Regions from separate parts of the Flavihumibacter sp. genome, predicted to be linked through region 2. Evidence: riboswitches for the same ligand, from Rfam matches in the RefSeq annotation. Region 2 holds a riboswitch; the other holds the start of a gene.

Region 1 (7,914 bases), on a different contig from region 2:
ATACATCAAAATTAGTATCCGCTTTTATGCCCTTGAAGCTACTTACTGTACGAATCTGGGCATTAGGATCATTTATGATGAATTTCTGTGCTTTCACCGCCAATGAGGCAAATGTTACAAGCAGCGAAAGAAATAATGTTTTCATGATAGTGTTTTAGGCTTAATTAACTTTTAGATTTTACACTTCCACCACTTGAAGTACTCACTTTCCTGATAGTTCCAGTTCCTTTGTAGTTTACCAATCCGCCACTACTAGCCTCGGCACTGAGTTCTTTAGATACATTTACATGAATAAGTGCACCACTGCTGGCATCAGCTGAACAATTCAAGCTGGAAATATCATATCCCTTAAAAATTGCACCGCTACTGGCTTCAACACTGAGTTGGTCAACAGTACCCTTTAATTCAGTTATTGCACCGCTGCTGTTATCTGAACTAATACTTTTTGCCTTAAATTCTGCATTGATTATTGCTCCCGAACTGGCATCAAGCTCGAGCTTATCAACTGTAATGGCACTTCCCGTTTTGACCATTGAGCCGGATGATGCGCTCAAACTTTCTAATTCACGGAGAGAAACATAGGCCTTGAATTTTACATTCCTGCGCCATTTCCAGTCCAGCCCCTTATTATCTATCCCTATTTTAAGCACGCCATTTTCAACCACGGTGGTAATCCGATCGGTATAATCGGGATTACTGCTACTCACCGCAACTGCATCTTTATCACCCTGTTGCAATAATAATTCGATGCCTGCTGACACCTTAACTCCCTTAAAACCACTCACATTTCTTGTGCGGGCATTACTATCCTTAACAGTAGTTGTTTGCGCCCACGCACCTGCTGCAGCCATAACCATGAAAGCCATCAATATTATCTTCTTCATAAAAAGGTATTTTGAGTGAGACGGACCACAATTCCAAAAAGTTACAGCTCATTTAAAAAAAATGACCTTAATTTCGCTTCGGTTACAATCGTAATCAACAGATTCCTCGGGGTGCTCCCGGCTGAGTAATACTTGCCGGATGCTGAGATAATACCCGTAGAACCTGGACAGGGTAATGCCTGCGCAGGGAAGGTGGTTCAAATCTATTCATTCCTCCTTTTGCTTTCGCAGCATTTCTCTCAAATCATTTTTTCAAACTAATTATTTCAAATGAAAAAATTGCTTTTGGGGATTTGCGCTTTATTGTCAGTTCTCCCCTTGCTGGCCCAACAACGCCGGCTTACAGTTATTGATGCACAGAGTAAACAACCTCTTACAGGGGTAACAATTGAATTACCGAACGGCAATACCGTGATGACGGATGTTGATGGTAATGCAATAATTCCCACAAATTCAACTTTCACAGTGCTTAGTAGTATTGGTTTCCGTACTACTAAAATTACCATTGATAAAGATGTTGATACTGTTTTAATGGAAAGGCACAATCTATTCTTACAGCCTGTTGAGGTAAGGGCGGTGAGGGCCGGAGACAGGAGTCCATTTGCCCACACCAACATTTCAGGGAGAGAACTTTCAAAGCAGAACCTGGGTCAGGACCTCCCCTTCTTACTAAACCAAACCCCATCTGTGGTGGTAAGTTCAGATGCAGGAAATGGCGTGGGTTATACGGGGATCAGGATCAGGGGGAGCGATGCCACCAGGATCAATATGACACTCAATGGTATTCCTTATAACGATGCCGAAAGCCAGGGGTTGTTTCTGGTGAACCTGCCTGATTTTGCTTCCTCAGTGAGCAGCATTCAAATTCAGCGGGGTGTGGGAACATCCAGTAATGGAGCAGGGGCATTTGGTGCCAGTATAAATATAAGCACCAATGAATTCAATGAAGAAGCCTATGCTGAAATTAATAATAGTTATGGGTCGTTCAATACGTGGAAAAATACTGTTAAGGCGGGCAGTGGACTAATAAGTGATCATTTCACTATTGACGCACGCCTTTCACGGATAACAAGTGATGGCTATATTGACAGGGCAAGCTCCAACCTTTCATCCTTTTATGTTTCAGGAGCTTATCTTAACGACAAGTCGAGTATTCGTTTCAATGTGTTTTCAGGTAAAGAAAAAACCTATCAGGCCTGGAATGGCCTTCCACAGGCAGAGGCCAAAACCAACCGCACCTTCAATAGTGCAGGCACTGAAAAGCCGGGAGAACCTTATGACAATGAAACAGACAATTACCAACAGGATCATTATCAACTATTCTTTAACCATGCTTTTTCAGAAAAGTTATCCCTCAACCTCGCAACTTTTCTTACGCGCGGGAGAGGATACTACGAACAATATAAAGCGGAAGAATCATACAATGATTATGGGTTAGAGAATCCGGTTGTAGGCGGAATAGAACTGGAAACAACAGACCTGGTACGTCAACTTTGGCTCGACAATCATTTCTATGGAGCAACTTATTCTCTGCAGTACAAACATAAATTAACCCAACTTACTTTCGGCGGCGCTTATACGAAGTACGATGGCAACCATTTCGGCAAAGTGATTTGGGCAACTAATGCAATAAGTAAAGATCATAGGTGGTATGACAATGATGCCTTGAAAAAGGATTTTAATTTTTTTGGGAAATGGCAGCAAAAACTTGGAACAAACTGGCTTAGCTTTCTGGATTTGCAATACCGCAATGTGAGTTATGATATAACCGGTTTTCGCAACAATCCGGGAATAACCACTGCCACTAAATATAATTTCTTCAATCCGAAAGCCGGGATAAGTTATTCCAGAAATAAGTGGAATGTTTTTGCCTCCTATTCTGTTGGCAACAAGGAGCCAAACCGTGACGACTTTGAAGCGGGTGAAGAACAACAACCTCAAAGAGAACAACTACATGATATTGAAGTTGGACTTGAACGAAAGAATGGCAATCATTCATTTGGTGCTAATCTATATTATATGATTTACAGGAACCAATTGGTACTTACCGGAAAAATAAATGATGTGGGTGCCTACACGAGATCCAATATTGATCGAAGCTATAGGGTTGGAATTGAACTACAGGGCGCCACAAGACCCGCCAGCTGGCTCCATTTGATTGGCAATCTTACTTTGAGTGAAAACAAAGTGATCGGATTCACTGAGTATATTGATGATTATGATGAGGGTATACAAAAGGTAAATTCTTATGATAAAACAGATATATCTTTTTCTCCAGGAGTCATAGGAACAGCAACTGCTTTAGTTACTCCGTTTAAAAATGCAGAATTAGCAATAATCGGGAAATATGTGGGCAAACAATTTCTTGATAATACTTCATCAGCAGATCGAAGTCTGGCGGCATTTTACACACAGGATTTACGTTTCCGGTATACTATAAAAGGAAAGATCCTGGATGAGCTGGGATTGGTGCTGCAGGTGAATAATGTGTTCAATAAACTATACGAACCAAACGGTTATACCTTCAGCTATATTTACGACAAAACCTTATATACGGAAAACTACGTTTATCCAATGGCGGGAATAAACTGGATGGCGGGAGTAAATATTCGATTGTAACAATTACGAAGTAGAATTACCGGTATATCTCCTATATGTAAAAATCATCTTTGGCATCATTTAGGATTATAGTTAGATACTTTAATCCGTACCTGATGAAAAAAACCATCGCCCTGAACGTCGCTATTATTTTGATCTTTTACCTGGTCTTTTTATTTGCCGGCGGCAGGTAACAAAAAAAGCGTGAGGATTCATATCTCTCACGCTTTTGTTTTATAATTTCTAACCTAATTACTTTCCGGAAAACTTATCCTGCCATTCAAGCATCCCGCCAGCAAGATTTTTTGTATTGGTGAAACCCATTGTTTCCAGAAAGAGGCAGGCCGTCATACTTCTTTTACCACTTCTGCAATGGATTATGAGTTCTTCGTTCTTCAGGTCTTCTAATTCATCAATTTGCATTGACTGGATCTTTCCCAAAGGGATAAGCTTTGCTCCAATATTGAACTCTGCATATTCTTCGGGTTCACGCACATCAATGATGTTCAGCTTCTCCCCTGCATCCATACGGCTTTTTAGCTCCTCAACAGTAATAATGTCCATAATCAGAAATTTACGGGTTTTGATTAATAGTTGTTATCAACAGCAGGTGCTACCCGGGTTGTGGTATCACGCTGAGGTTTTTGGGTACTTAACCAGACATCAATCATTTGTCCAGGCCTGATCCTGTTCACTCTCCGGTCGGGAGTATTACGTTCGGGGCTTTGACGGTAAATAAATGCATTGACAGTATCCTTAACATCATCATCCAGAACCCTTGCCCCAAAACTAATTCCACTTGCATTCAAAATTTCTTTTGCATCTGCATAAGTCATTCCAAAAAGGTCAGGAACACCCATATCAATATTCGATAATCCGCTACCCAGAACAAGATTGATTGGAGTACCCATAGGTAAGCGGGTTCCTGGCTTTATCTCTTCTTTATTTTTTAATTGGGTAAGAACAGAGTTCTTGGCAAAATCAGGCTTGTAAGTAGTGTCACCCATTTTTAGTCCAAACTGCTTTAAAACTATGGCTGCATTTCGCACACTCATCCCGACCAGGTTGGGCATCACTACATCAGGTGGAACTGTTCTATTAACCGTTAAGTAGACAGTTCTGTTCTTTTTTACTTTTGCCTCTGGTTCAGGAAACTGTTTCACTACTGCCCTGGCCTGAATGGTATCGCGGTAAACGGAATCCTGGATCACCACTTCAAAGCCTATAGATTCTAATTGTTCCCTTGCTTCCTCAAAAGATTTACCTGTAACAGATGGTACATTTACCTCCTCTCCATGCCTGGTGAAAAAATCAAGCGAGTTAAAGAATAAGAGAATCAATCCTGCCACGATTAATATGGCTATCAACAGATTCAGCCAAATAGATTTTTTTGAGAGTGATGCAAACACAGGCTACTTTTTAAAATAAGAAATGGATTTCAAAGAAAATGAAAATTATTTACCCGTCAAGGCTTCATCCAGGAGCGCTGAGTAAAAATCACGCAACGTCCAGCCCATAGCATTAACCTGTTGAGGAACGATGCTGGCTTCACTTTGTCCGGGAACAGTATTGATCTCCAGGAGGAAAGGTTGCCCGATTGCTTCATTATAAATGAAATCAATGCGTATTACTCCGCTGCAATTAAAAACCTGATAAACTTTTGCTGCTGTTTGACGTACTTTCTCGGCAATATCATCGCTTACAACTGCAGGGGTGATTTCTTCACTTAATCCCTCATACTTTGCTTCAAAATCAAAAAATTCCTTTTTGGTAATTACCTCTGTAAAAGGCAGCGTAACTATATCCCCTTTATGCCGGAAAACACCAATTGTAAACTCCCTTCCTTCAATAAACTCCTCCACAAGCACCTGGTCGTCTTCGAGAAAAGCTTTCTCAAGAGCTTCAGGAAGATCTTCTGCCTTATTAACTTTACTCATTCCAATACTGCTACCACCATTGTTAGGTTTGACAAAGACCGGGAGGTTCAACTGGGCAGCAATCGAAACGGCGGAGGCATGGCGGTTACTAAACAGGTGCAATGACCTTGCAACGTGAATACCTGCAAAAGCTGCAACTGCAACAGTGTACCTTTTATTAAAAGTAAGGGCGGAACTTGCAGCATCACATGTAGTATAAGGCAGACCGATCATGTCAAAATAGCCCTGTAATTTCCCATCTTCTCCCGGGGTTCCGTGGATGCCAATAAATACTCCATCAAACACCACCTTTTGATTATGGAAATTTAAGCTGAAATCATTCCGATCAACCTGTATGTCGTCGCCATTAGCGGCGGTATGCCACCATCCATCTTTCCGGATATCAATCTTGTAAACTTCAAATCTGTCCGTATCAATATTCTTTTCGATGGTAATAGCTGATTTGTAGGAGATCTCTGCCTCAGCGGAATATCCACCGGTAAGGAAGGCGATGACTGGTCTCTCGCTCATTTATTTATCAATTGGTTTTTAACAAAAAGGTGAAGGATCTTATCCTTCACCCGTTACACGATGGGAAATATCACCCACCTATACGAAGTAGCTTTCGCTACAATTAAACTGTGTTCCTGTAAGATACATTTTCCCGTTGAAAATCTGAAATTTAAAGATGCAACCTTTCTTTTTTAGCGAGGAGTTCATCCACTGTTTCCCGATACATTTCGTCCGGAACACAACAGTCTACCGGGCAAACAGCAGCACACTGGGGTTCCTCATGAAATCCCTGGCATTCTGTGCATTTATTGGGCACGATATAATAAGTGTCAACACTTATTGGGTTATTGCGCTGATCTGCGTCTAAAACGGTACCATCCATTAAAGCAAAACTGCCTTTTACGGATGTTCCATCGCTGAGCGCCCATTCAACGCCACCCTCATAAATAGCATTATTCGGACATTCGGGTTCACAGGCACCACAGTTGATACATTCTTCTGTTATTTTGATAGCCATGAGTAGAAATTTTTAGTGGGTTGTATAAGTTAACTTTGCACGCAAATTAAGAGGTACATGTTGAATTTACAACACAGGATCGATTTATTGGTAGAATTGGGTAAATATATCAAGGCCGATGGGCCTGAATGGCAGGGTATTAAGCAAAAAGCATCCCTGACCAATGCGTGGTTTACGAATGAATTTGTTGACATATCGGCTACTAATATTGCAAATAATTTCCTCTCCCGGGTCAAACTGGACGAGGTTGCTTCTAAATACGAGCTTCCTAATCTTCAGAAATCACCCAAAACAGTTGGGATCGTTATGGCAGGCAATATTCCTATGGTGGGTTTCCATGATTGGTTATGTGTTTTCATGAGTGGACATAGCGCCATGATCAAGTTAAGCTCAAAAGACAATATCCTTTTGGAACATCTTATAAAAAAACTTTATGAGTGGGAGGATAAAGTTAAGCAGAATACAATCTTTGGTGAATTGCTCAAAGGATGTGATGCTTACCTGGCCACCGGAAGCGACAATACTTCCAGGTATTTTGACTATTATTTTTCCAAATACCCACATATAATTCGCCGTAATCGAACTTCAGCAGCAATTCTGGATGGCAGTGAGACAATTGAGGAACTCAACCTCCTTTCAGATGATATTAACATGTACTTTGGATTAGGCTGCCGAAATGTTACCAAACTTTACCTGCCACATAATTACGATTTCATCCCTCTCTTAGGTGCCATGAATAAGTATCTGTATTTTTTTGAACACAATAAATACAAGAATAATTACGATTACCAGCTGGCCATTCAATTGCTCAATAATAAATACTACATGACCAATGGTTCTATATTACTTGTTGAAGCAAGTTCCTTATACTCCCCTATCAGCCAACTGCATTATGAGCATTATGAAAATAGAGAACTGGTTCTGGAAAACTTAAAGAGTAACCCTTCTGTCCAATGCCTGGTAGGACATAGGCTTACCCCTTTTGGAACTGCTCAATGCCCTGGATGGGAAGATTATGCCGACGATGTTAACACAATGGCATTTTTGGTAACTTTATGAGTGTCATCTACGAAGGTCTTAGTAAAACTATTGTTAAACTGGATTACGATGCAACTGAAACCTTGTCACCTTCGTTATTTTGTAGTGCGTCAGGCATATTGTTTGACCATCAAGTTAAAAAATTAAGGATCATCATATGAAATTGCAGCAAATTTTACCGGTTATCCTGATCAGTGCAGCCACATCAATAGGAAGTATGTATGCCTACAATAAATATGTAAGCAAAGAAGCATATACCTATATAGGCTCAGACAGCAATCGTGTTCCTGTCAATTATGCAGGTTTTTTTGACGGCATTAATGGTAGTCCCACAGACTTTAGTGATGCAGCAGCCAGTGCTATACCCGCAACAGTTCACATTAAAACAAAGAGTACTCGTACTGCCAGCAATAATCTTCCCAAACGTAGTCCCTTATTCGATCTTTTC
Region 2 (7,914 bases):
GATCATGATTCATTGCATTCCACACTTGATCAATTGGAGCGGGCTTCCCAAAAAACCCTATTATTCGGGGTAAGTTTTGCTTTGCTTGACTTTGCAGCAGAATATCCTATGGAGCTCAGGCATACCACTATCATGGAGACGGGGGGGATGAAGGGTCGAAGGAAGGAATTGACCCGTCAGGAGCTCCATGAACAGATTCAGTCCGGATTTCCAGGTTGCCCGATTCATAGTGAGTATGGGATGACGGAACTCCTGTCGCAGGCATATGCAGGGGATGACGGGCTGTTTTTTTGTCCCCCCTGGATGAAGATTCTTTTAAGAGAAGAGGATGACCCCCTCCAGCTACTACCAGGCGGGGGAGAGAAAATAGGCGGGGTGATTAATATTATAGACCTGGCAAATATTGATTCCTGCAGCTTTATTGCCACCGATGACAGGGGAAGAATCCATCCCAATGGGGGATTTGAGGTGCTGGGGCGGATGGATAATTCTGATATCCGGGGCTGCAGCCAACTGGTGCTTTAAAAAAAAGTTTGTCGCTAAGCAGCATTATAATAACAGAGGCAGTCTATGGTACAGAGGTTTTGTGACCATCTGATTGACCAGATCTTACTGCATTATGCTTACCAACCACCGAACCGGGAGAATTTCTCCCGGTTTTTTTGTTTCAGGAGCTTACTCAATAAAGATCTCATCAGCAAATACCCAGCTTCTTTCCCCCTTTCCTTTATGCCAGGAGGGTAATCGGGGAACAGGCCTTGCAATCAGTTTCATATATTTCAGCAACATCGGTTCAAAACGAAAAATGTATCCCACATTACCTGCTGCAGAATCGCTCTGGGGTTGAGGAGGTTTTATTATACCCAATCTTTTAAGGTCATTGTCCTTATTTCCGCCCCAGAGTTCTACCGAAGCAGGCGGCATGATATAACTGCGGGTATCAACAAGTGTGCTTACTGTGAAGGAACTGACGCGGGTTGGATTTTCAAAACTTAACCGAAGTTCAAGGGGTTTTGATTTGAAGCCCAGCCATTTACCCGAACGGAAATTCATATCCCCTGTTTCTTCGTCAAAAAGTGTTTTCACCCCATTCCCCCTATATAAACTATCTGGCCGGTTAATAAGTGCTGTGGCATCAGGCGTTATGGTGGAATGGTAAAAATATTTGAGGTTAGTGGCACTAGTAGCCCAGCCCTTTTTGTAGGCACGGGTCTTAACTACAAGTGTATTTTGTAATAAGATGCCTGGCTTATAAACTGGTGACAGAATACTATCGGGTTCAGAACCATCAATCGTATAACGGATCTCGGCCCCTTTCATAAAATGCTTCAGTTTTAACGGAACTGCATCTACAATAATTGATTCCTGGTTTTCAATAATGGGAGGATTCAGCGGCATGAGAATAGTATCCCCTTCAAAACCCGTTTCAAACTTCACTCCGGGCATCTGCTTCCGGAGAGCGGTAAGATCGGTGGGGCTTAGTTTCGTTCCCCAGGTATAGATCTTTTGCAATGAAGTTAATCCGGATAATTTGCGGATTCCTTCCCCCGATACTTTTGTGCCGGCAAGTGAAAGTTGCCGGAGGTAGTTAAGTCCATTAAGCGCCGCCATACCGCTATCAGTTACACCGGTAAAAGAAATATTCAGATTTCGTAATGATTTGAATGATGCAATGAACCGAAGGTCGGGGTCGCTGACGGGCATCTTACTCAGGTTAAGAGAAACAACCTTTTCCTGTATCTGCTTCAGTTCCTCCAGTTGGTCAGGCTGATAATTTGCCGAAGTGTAGAAATCAATTTGCAATGCAGGAGATCCTTTGGCGATGGGACTAATTACCCGGTAATGATCATTGAGGTCATTGATTAAATCGGGAGAAGCGGGATCAAAAGTATATAATTCATCACCTCCTTCAGAAAATGTTGAGGATGCCAGTATGTATAAACTATCGGATGGATCCAAAGCTATCAATCTGCCCGTTGTATCGGCACCAGCTTTTATCCAATGATAGAGGATACTCAATTCCTCTGGTGTTAACTGGGGCTTGCCTTTGGGAGGCATATGTTTTTTTTCTTCGAGGGGTAAATGGAGGCGCTGCATCATCAAACCGAAATTCTTTGCTGTTGTATCCCAGAGAATACCACTCTTCCCTCCCTTAAAAAGGGCAGATCTTGTCTCCATTATCAATTCTCCTTTTGCTTTGGATGTATTATGGCAGCTAACACATTTCTTTTCAAGGATGGGTTCTATAACATGATCATATACCATTGCATCCTGAAGTGAAACGGTGATCTCTTCTTCTTTTGTATTGATGGGCGCAAGCAGGAAATCTTCGCCGTGAGTAATTGTAGCACCTTGGTGGGCAGTGATGATCAAACCTCCGATAGTAAGGGAACTCATTACTACAAATAAGCTGCGGGATCGACGGACAGGATGTTTTACAGAATACCAAAGCAGGGAAAGAATGGAAAGAAAAAATCCACCCCATTTATGCCAGAGAATTGCATCGCCTTCATAACCGGGTTCAAGGGAAAGCATGAGCCCCATCAAAGCTGCCAGATTTGTAAAGGCAGCCGCCAGTAACAATAATGTACTTCCGGTTTCATCCTCTGTTTCGGATAGCTGGAAACGTTTTCTATATGCGATCTCCCAAACAACAACCATCAGCAGCAAAACCACCGGAAAATGCAAAACAAGGGGATGCATTCTGCCCACAACCTGCAACCACAATGGCATTGCCAGGCGATCTTCTACTAATAGCAGGAAGAATAATAAACAGTTGCCTGCAAAAACGATATTGTATAATAAATTTTTCCAGTGTCGCATCAGGCTTTGATAATATCGTTTACAATTTTACCGGCAACATCTGTTAGCCTGTACCTGCGACCAAGGTGTTTAAAAGTAAGTTGCTCGTGATCCATTCCCATAAGATGTAAAACGGTAGCGTGGAAATCATGTACATGTACCGGATTGCTGGTGATATTATATCCGAAGTCATCTGTTTCCCCATACACCCCGGGCTTAATTCCTCCACCTGCCATCCAGATGGTAAAACATCGAGGGTGGTGATCACGGCCGTAGTTATCTTTTGTAAGCGGTCCCTGGCAATAATTGGTACGCCCGAATTCTCCACCCCAGATGACGAGGGTCTCATCAAGCATCCCTCTTTGTTTCAGGTCTTTTATGAGGGCTGCAGACGGTTGGTCGGTATCAGCACACTGGCCTTTTATTTCAGCAGGGAGGTTTCCATGTCCATCCCATCCCTGGTGATAAAGCTGAACAAATCGAACGCCGTTCTCAGAAAGTTTCCGGGCAAGCAGGCAGTTGGCTGCATAAGTACCTGGCACCAGGCATTCAGGGCCGTATAATTTTATAATGGATTCGGGTTCGTTACTGATGTCAGTTACCTCAGGTACCGCAGTTTGCATGCGATAGGCCATTTCATACTGCTGGATCTTAGCATTGATTTCGGGATCACCAAATTCCTTCAAACCTTGCTCGTTCAGTGCTTCCAGTTGGTCGAGCATATTACGTCGGTCGGCACGGGTAACAGAGGCATGATCATTCAGGTAAAGAACCGGGTTTTCTCCACTGCTGAACTGAACACCCTGGTGAACGGAGTCCAGAAACCCATTGGTCCATAGCTTTGAATATACACCCTGACCATTTCCTTTTCCTTTTGATAATAAAACGCAGAAGGCAGGCAGGTTTTTGTTTTCACTACCCAGTCCATAACTAAGCCATGAGCCCATACTAGGCCTGTTTCCAACCTGTGCACCTGTCTGGAAAAAGGTGAGTGCGGGATCATGGTTGATAGCTTCCGTGTACATGCTTTTAATGATACAGAGTTCATCTGCAATACCGGCTGTATATGGAAGCAGTTCACTGATCCATGCCTTTGATTCACCGTATTGTGCGAAATCGAAAAGTGAACCGGCCAATGGGAATTTAGTCTGCTCAGCTGTCATTCCGGTGAGCCTTTGCCCCATGCGGATCGACTCAGGAAGATCCTGTCCGAATTTCTCTCTCAGCATGGGTTTGTAATCAAATAATTCAAGTTGGGAGGGCGCACCATTCTGAAAGAGGTAAATAATCCTTTTTGCTTTAGGGGCAAAATGTGGTAACTGTTCCAGTATGGCTTCTTCATTGGCCTTTCCACTGAAAAGGTCGGGTATCAGTAAAGAACCAAGTGCAGCGCTTCCTATGCCCAGGCTTAGCCTGGAAAGAAACCGGCGCCGGTTCATCTGGAGTCTGTATTCCAATGCTTGTTTGGCCATCATCAGGTTTTTACAATGGATTCCTCCATGTTATAAATGAGGTGAATAGTCTTCATCAAAGCAGCCTGCAGGTTGCTATCCAGATCAGGATTATGTTTATACTCTCCAACTGCGAGGGTTTCTTTTGCAGCCAGTTTCTTTGACCGGAACAAGGCAAGTTGTTCATCATAATATTTCAGAAGGATAGCTAACTCCTTTTTAGTGGCTTTCCTGCAAACAATTCTCCGGAAGGCATTTTGAATGTTCGTTTGTGCATTAGTGTCAGACTCCAGTAATCGCTGTGCAAAAACCCTTGATGCCTCAAGAATCATTGGATCATTTAGCATGGCAAGGGCCTGTAAAGGGGTATTTGTTTGCAGTCGCTTCACTTCACACTGATCACGGTTACTTGCATCAAATAACATAAGCGAAGGAGGAGGTACTGTCAGTTTAATAAATGTGTACATCCCTCTTCTGTATAGCGCATCACCTTTATCTTGTTTATATGTAGCCAGTTCACCGCGGCCTGAAGTAGCTGTTTCCCATAGCCCGTCGGGCTGGTAAGGTTTAACACTTGGTCCTCCGATATCAGGAACAAGCAGTCCACTACTGGCAAGCACCATATCACGAACCCATTCTGCCTTCAACCTATTGCGGGGGGCGTGGGAAAGAAAAACGTTTTCCGGGTCGAGGTCAAGACTTTTCTTTGAGATCTTTGCTGATTGCTGGTAGGTGGCAGACATCACAAGTTGTTTTACCAGCCGTTTAATATTCCATCCATTTTCCATGAAATCAACGGCCAGCCAATCGAGTAATTCGGGATGAGAGGGAAGTTCGCCCTGCATGCCAAAGTCACCTGATGTTTTCACCAATCCCCTTCCAAAAAACTCCTGCCAAAGTTGATTTACAAACACCCGGGCAGTAAGTGGATTCTGCTTACTCACGGTCCAGTTGGCCAATCCAATCCGGTTTTTTGGGAGTGATAAGGTATCATATTTCATTACGGATTGCAGGCCAATGGGAGATACTTCTTCACCCGGCTGGTCATAGGCACCGCGGTTTAAAAGATAGGTCTTACGTAAAGTGTCACGTTCACCCATAACTGATACCATTAACTGGCCGGTATCTTTCTTATTGATAAACTTCATCATGTTACGGACATCATCATCCGAAATAGTCAGGATGGGCTTCTTGGCAGGTTTTGACACCAGGATATCGCCTTCAAAACCAAGTTCCTTTGTATTGTTGAAAAAAGCGTAGATGCTGAAATAATCCTTCTGCGAAATGGGGTCGTATTTATGATCATGGCATTGCGCACATTCAATGGTAAGTCCAAGTATTGCCTTACCATATGTTTTAGTTTTATCGATCACATATTCAACCCTGTATTCTTCGGGTATAACTCCCCCCTCTTCGGTGTATTTATGGTTTCGGAAAAATGCGGTTGCCAGCACCTGTTCTTTTGTAGCATCTGGCAGCATATCTCCTGCAAGTTGCCAGGTAACGAACTGATCATAGGGCATATTGCTGTTGAAAGAATGTATCAACCAGTCGCGCCATGCCCATTGCGTTCGGATATTATCATCCTGGTATCCATAGCTATCAGCATATCGTGCGAGATCAAGCCAGTGCAGGGCCATCTTTTCACCATACTGGGGAAGGTCCAGTAACTTATCTACCATATTGGTATATGCATCAGGATCCTCATCTACCAGGAAACTGTTCATCAGTTCTTCCGATGGTGGCAACCCTGTAAGGTCAAAAGCAAGGCGCTTTAATAATCGTTCCTTATCGGCGGGTGGATTTGGTTCAAGTCCTTTTTCCTTTAACCTGGCCCGGATAAAATAATCGATCTCATTGTTGAGCCCTTCTTTGGTTTTGAACAAAGGAAGAGGTGATTTCTGAGGCAGTACAAAAGCCCAGTGCTTTTCATACTTAGCCCCTTGTTGTATCCATTTCCTGAAAAGCTCTACCTGGTAAGGAGTTAGTGAGCCAAGATGAGATTCGGGGGTAGGCATCTGGTAGTCGGGATCCTGCGAACTAATACGCCGCAACAGTTCGGATTCATCAGGCTTTCCCGGAACGATGGCAAATGATCCTTTTGTTTCTTTTAGTGGTGCGTAGGCGGAATCAGGGATATCCAATCGCAATCCCGCTTCTATTGTATTACCATCCGGACCATGACACTTAAAGCATTTGTCAGAAAGGATGGGGCGAATATCAAAATTATAACTGATGGTTTCCGGAAGTTCAAAAGATTCTTCGCGGCTATCACTTGAACAGCCAAATTGTAAACAGGCAAGCAAACCTGCCATGCAAAATGCAATCAGTTGGTATTTCCTCATATGGCTCCTTAAGCAGTGGCTTAAAGTTAACTTCCATGACCTATTTCTGAAACTTATTTTTTATTAGATGGCACAATTATTTTAACACATTCTCAATAATTCAGATAAAAATCTTAAACTTTAGGTATGCAAAATTGGTTAAAATCACTCATCGCGGGCTACGGGGCTTATAAATGGGGAGGCGGATGTTTGGGAACCATAGTGGTCTTTCTGATCATTTACTGGTTATTGGGAGCAACCGGCTGCTAACATGATTAACAAGTAATTCAGGTCATCTGCATACAACGCAGGTGACTTTTTTATTTATAGGTTATTCTGTAATTAATGGAGATTGTATAAAATGATAAAGCACCGGGGTAAGCCGGCGCCTTATCTGTTCACTGCTTCCCTTCGCAAGCATTACCTTGATCAGGTGGTGGGAGTATAATTCTCAGGTTTGAAATGTGAACCACCTCCTGCAGTGATTGTACTTATAATACTTCTAATTTCATGCCAGTATAACCTTCGCTGTAAATAAGTAATCCACCTTCATTAAAAGTGGAAAATATTCCCCTTCAGCGTTCCTTTTCTTTCCCGGTTATGGTTTCCAAAGTGTACTTGCCATTTCCTGTTATCAGAAAATAAAACAGGAGCATTAGTACTATTAGGGACACGATTAATTCAGGAAATGGCCGAAAGAGATCTTTGTTCCAGTTAACAAATATAATAGCACCAAGCAGTATTGGTATCTGAATAAGGCAGGCGATTCGTGTATACATTCCAAAGATTAGCAGTATACCTCCTAATAGATGGGCAACAAAAATATAGTGTCCCAGAACTATAAGGGCAAAGGGCCCTCCTGATAATGAAGGTGGAAGTTCTGCCAGCAAGGTACTCATGTTCATGGGAAACTGAAGACCCCTGAAACACAAAAAGATACCGAGTGCTATACGAATAATATCTGTCCAGCCGGGGTGATGTCTATCCCCCCAATGCTCAACACGGTGAAGGAGATTCATACAACTTAATTTAGGTGGACCAATTGCTTACTGTAATTTACGAAAAACGGGTGGCATAACAATTATATAAAGAACAGCATATGACCAAACGCTTTTATCTACTGGCTATACTGGTATTGTTACTGGTTGCCGGTGCCTGGTGGGCAATTAAACGTTTCACCGGCTCACCTGATCTTCAGAATGAATTGAAAGACCGACTGGTCAATCTCGTAACCGAAAAAAGTGATGGCCTATACCAGCTTCGCATAGGAGATGTGAATATTGACATAGACAAAAGTTCGGTCATGCTCCGGAAGATTGAACTAACAACTGATTCGG

What was found. A riboswitch is a leader RNA that binds a small molecule or an ion and turns the genes downstream of it on or off. The one in region 2 is predicted to bind thiamine pyrophosphate.
Region 1: another riboswitch for thiamine pyrophosphate. It lies ahead of V6M43_RS14525 (TonB-dependent receptor); the one in region 2 lies ahead of V6M43_RS16225 (PSD1 and planctomycete cytochrome C domain-containing protein).

What each region holds. Positions count from the first base shown of each region.
Region 1 covers NZ_JAKFDQ010000011.1:96,735-104,648, forward strand. Annotated here, with positions in the region: gene V6M43_RS14515 (head GIN domain-containing protein) at 1-145, opposite strand, end outside; gene V6M43_RS14520 (head GIN domain-containing protein) at 165-884, opposite strand; TPP riboswitch at 982-1,091, shown strand; gene V6M43_RS14525 (TonB-dependent receptor) at 1,155-3,503, shown strand; gene V6M43_RS14530 (rhodanese-like domain-containing protein) at 3,735-4,046, opposite strand; gene V6M43_RS14535 (PASTA domain-containing protein) at 4,070-4,891, opposite strand; gene V6M43_RS14540 (D-alanine--D-alanine ligase) at 4,937-5,929, opposite strand; gene V6M43_RS14545 (4Fe-4S dicluster domain-containing protein) at 6,081-6,428, opposite strand; gene V6M43_RS14550 (acyl-CoA reductase) at 6,486-7,487, shown strand; gene V6M43_RS14555 (trypsin-like peptidase domain-containing protein) at 7,624-7,914, shown strand, end outside.
Region 2 covers NZ_JAKFDQ010000016.1:316,264-324,177, reverse strand. Annotated here, with positions in the region: gene V6M43_RS16240 (LuxE/PaaK family acyltransferase) at 1-525, shown strand, start outside; gene V6M43_RS16235 (FN3 associated domain-containing protein) at 676-2,823, opposite strand; gene V6M43_RS16230 (DUF1501 domain-containing protein) at 2,823-4,274, opposite strand; gene V6M43_RS16225 (PSD1 and planctomycete cytochrome C domain-containing protein) at 4,277-6,598, opposite strand; gene V6M43_RS16220 (hypothetical protein) at 6,725-6,847, shown strand; TPP riboswitch at 6,967-7,064, opposite strand; gene V6M43_RS16215 (DoxX family protein) at 7,153-7,596, opposite strand; gene V6M43_RS16210 (hypothetical protein) at 7,677-7,914, shown strand, end outside.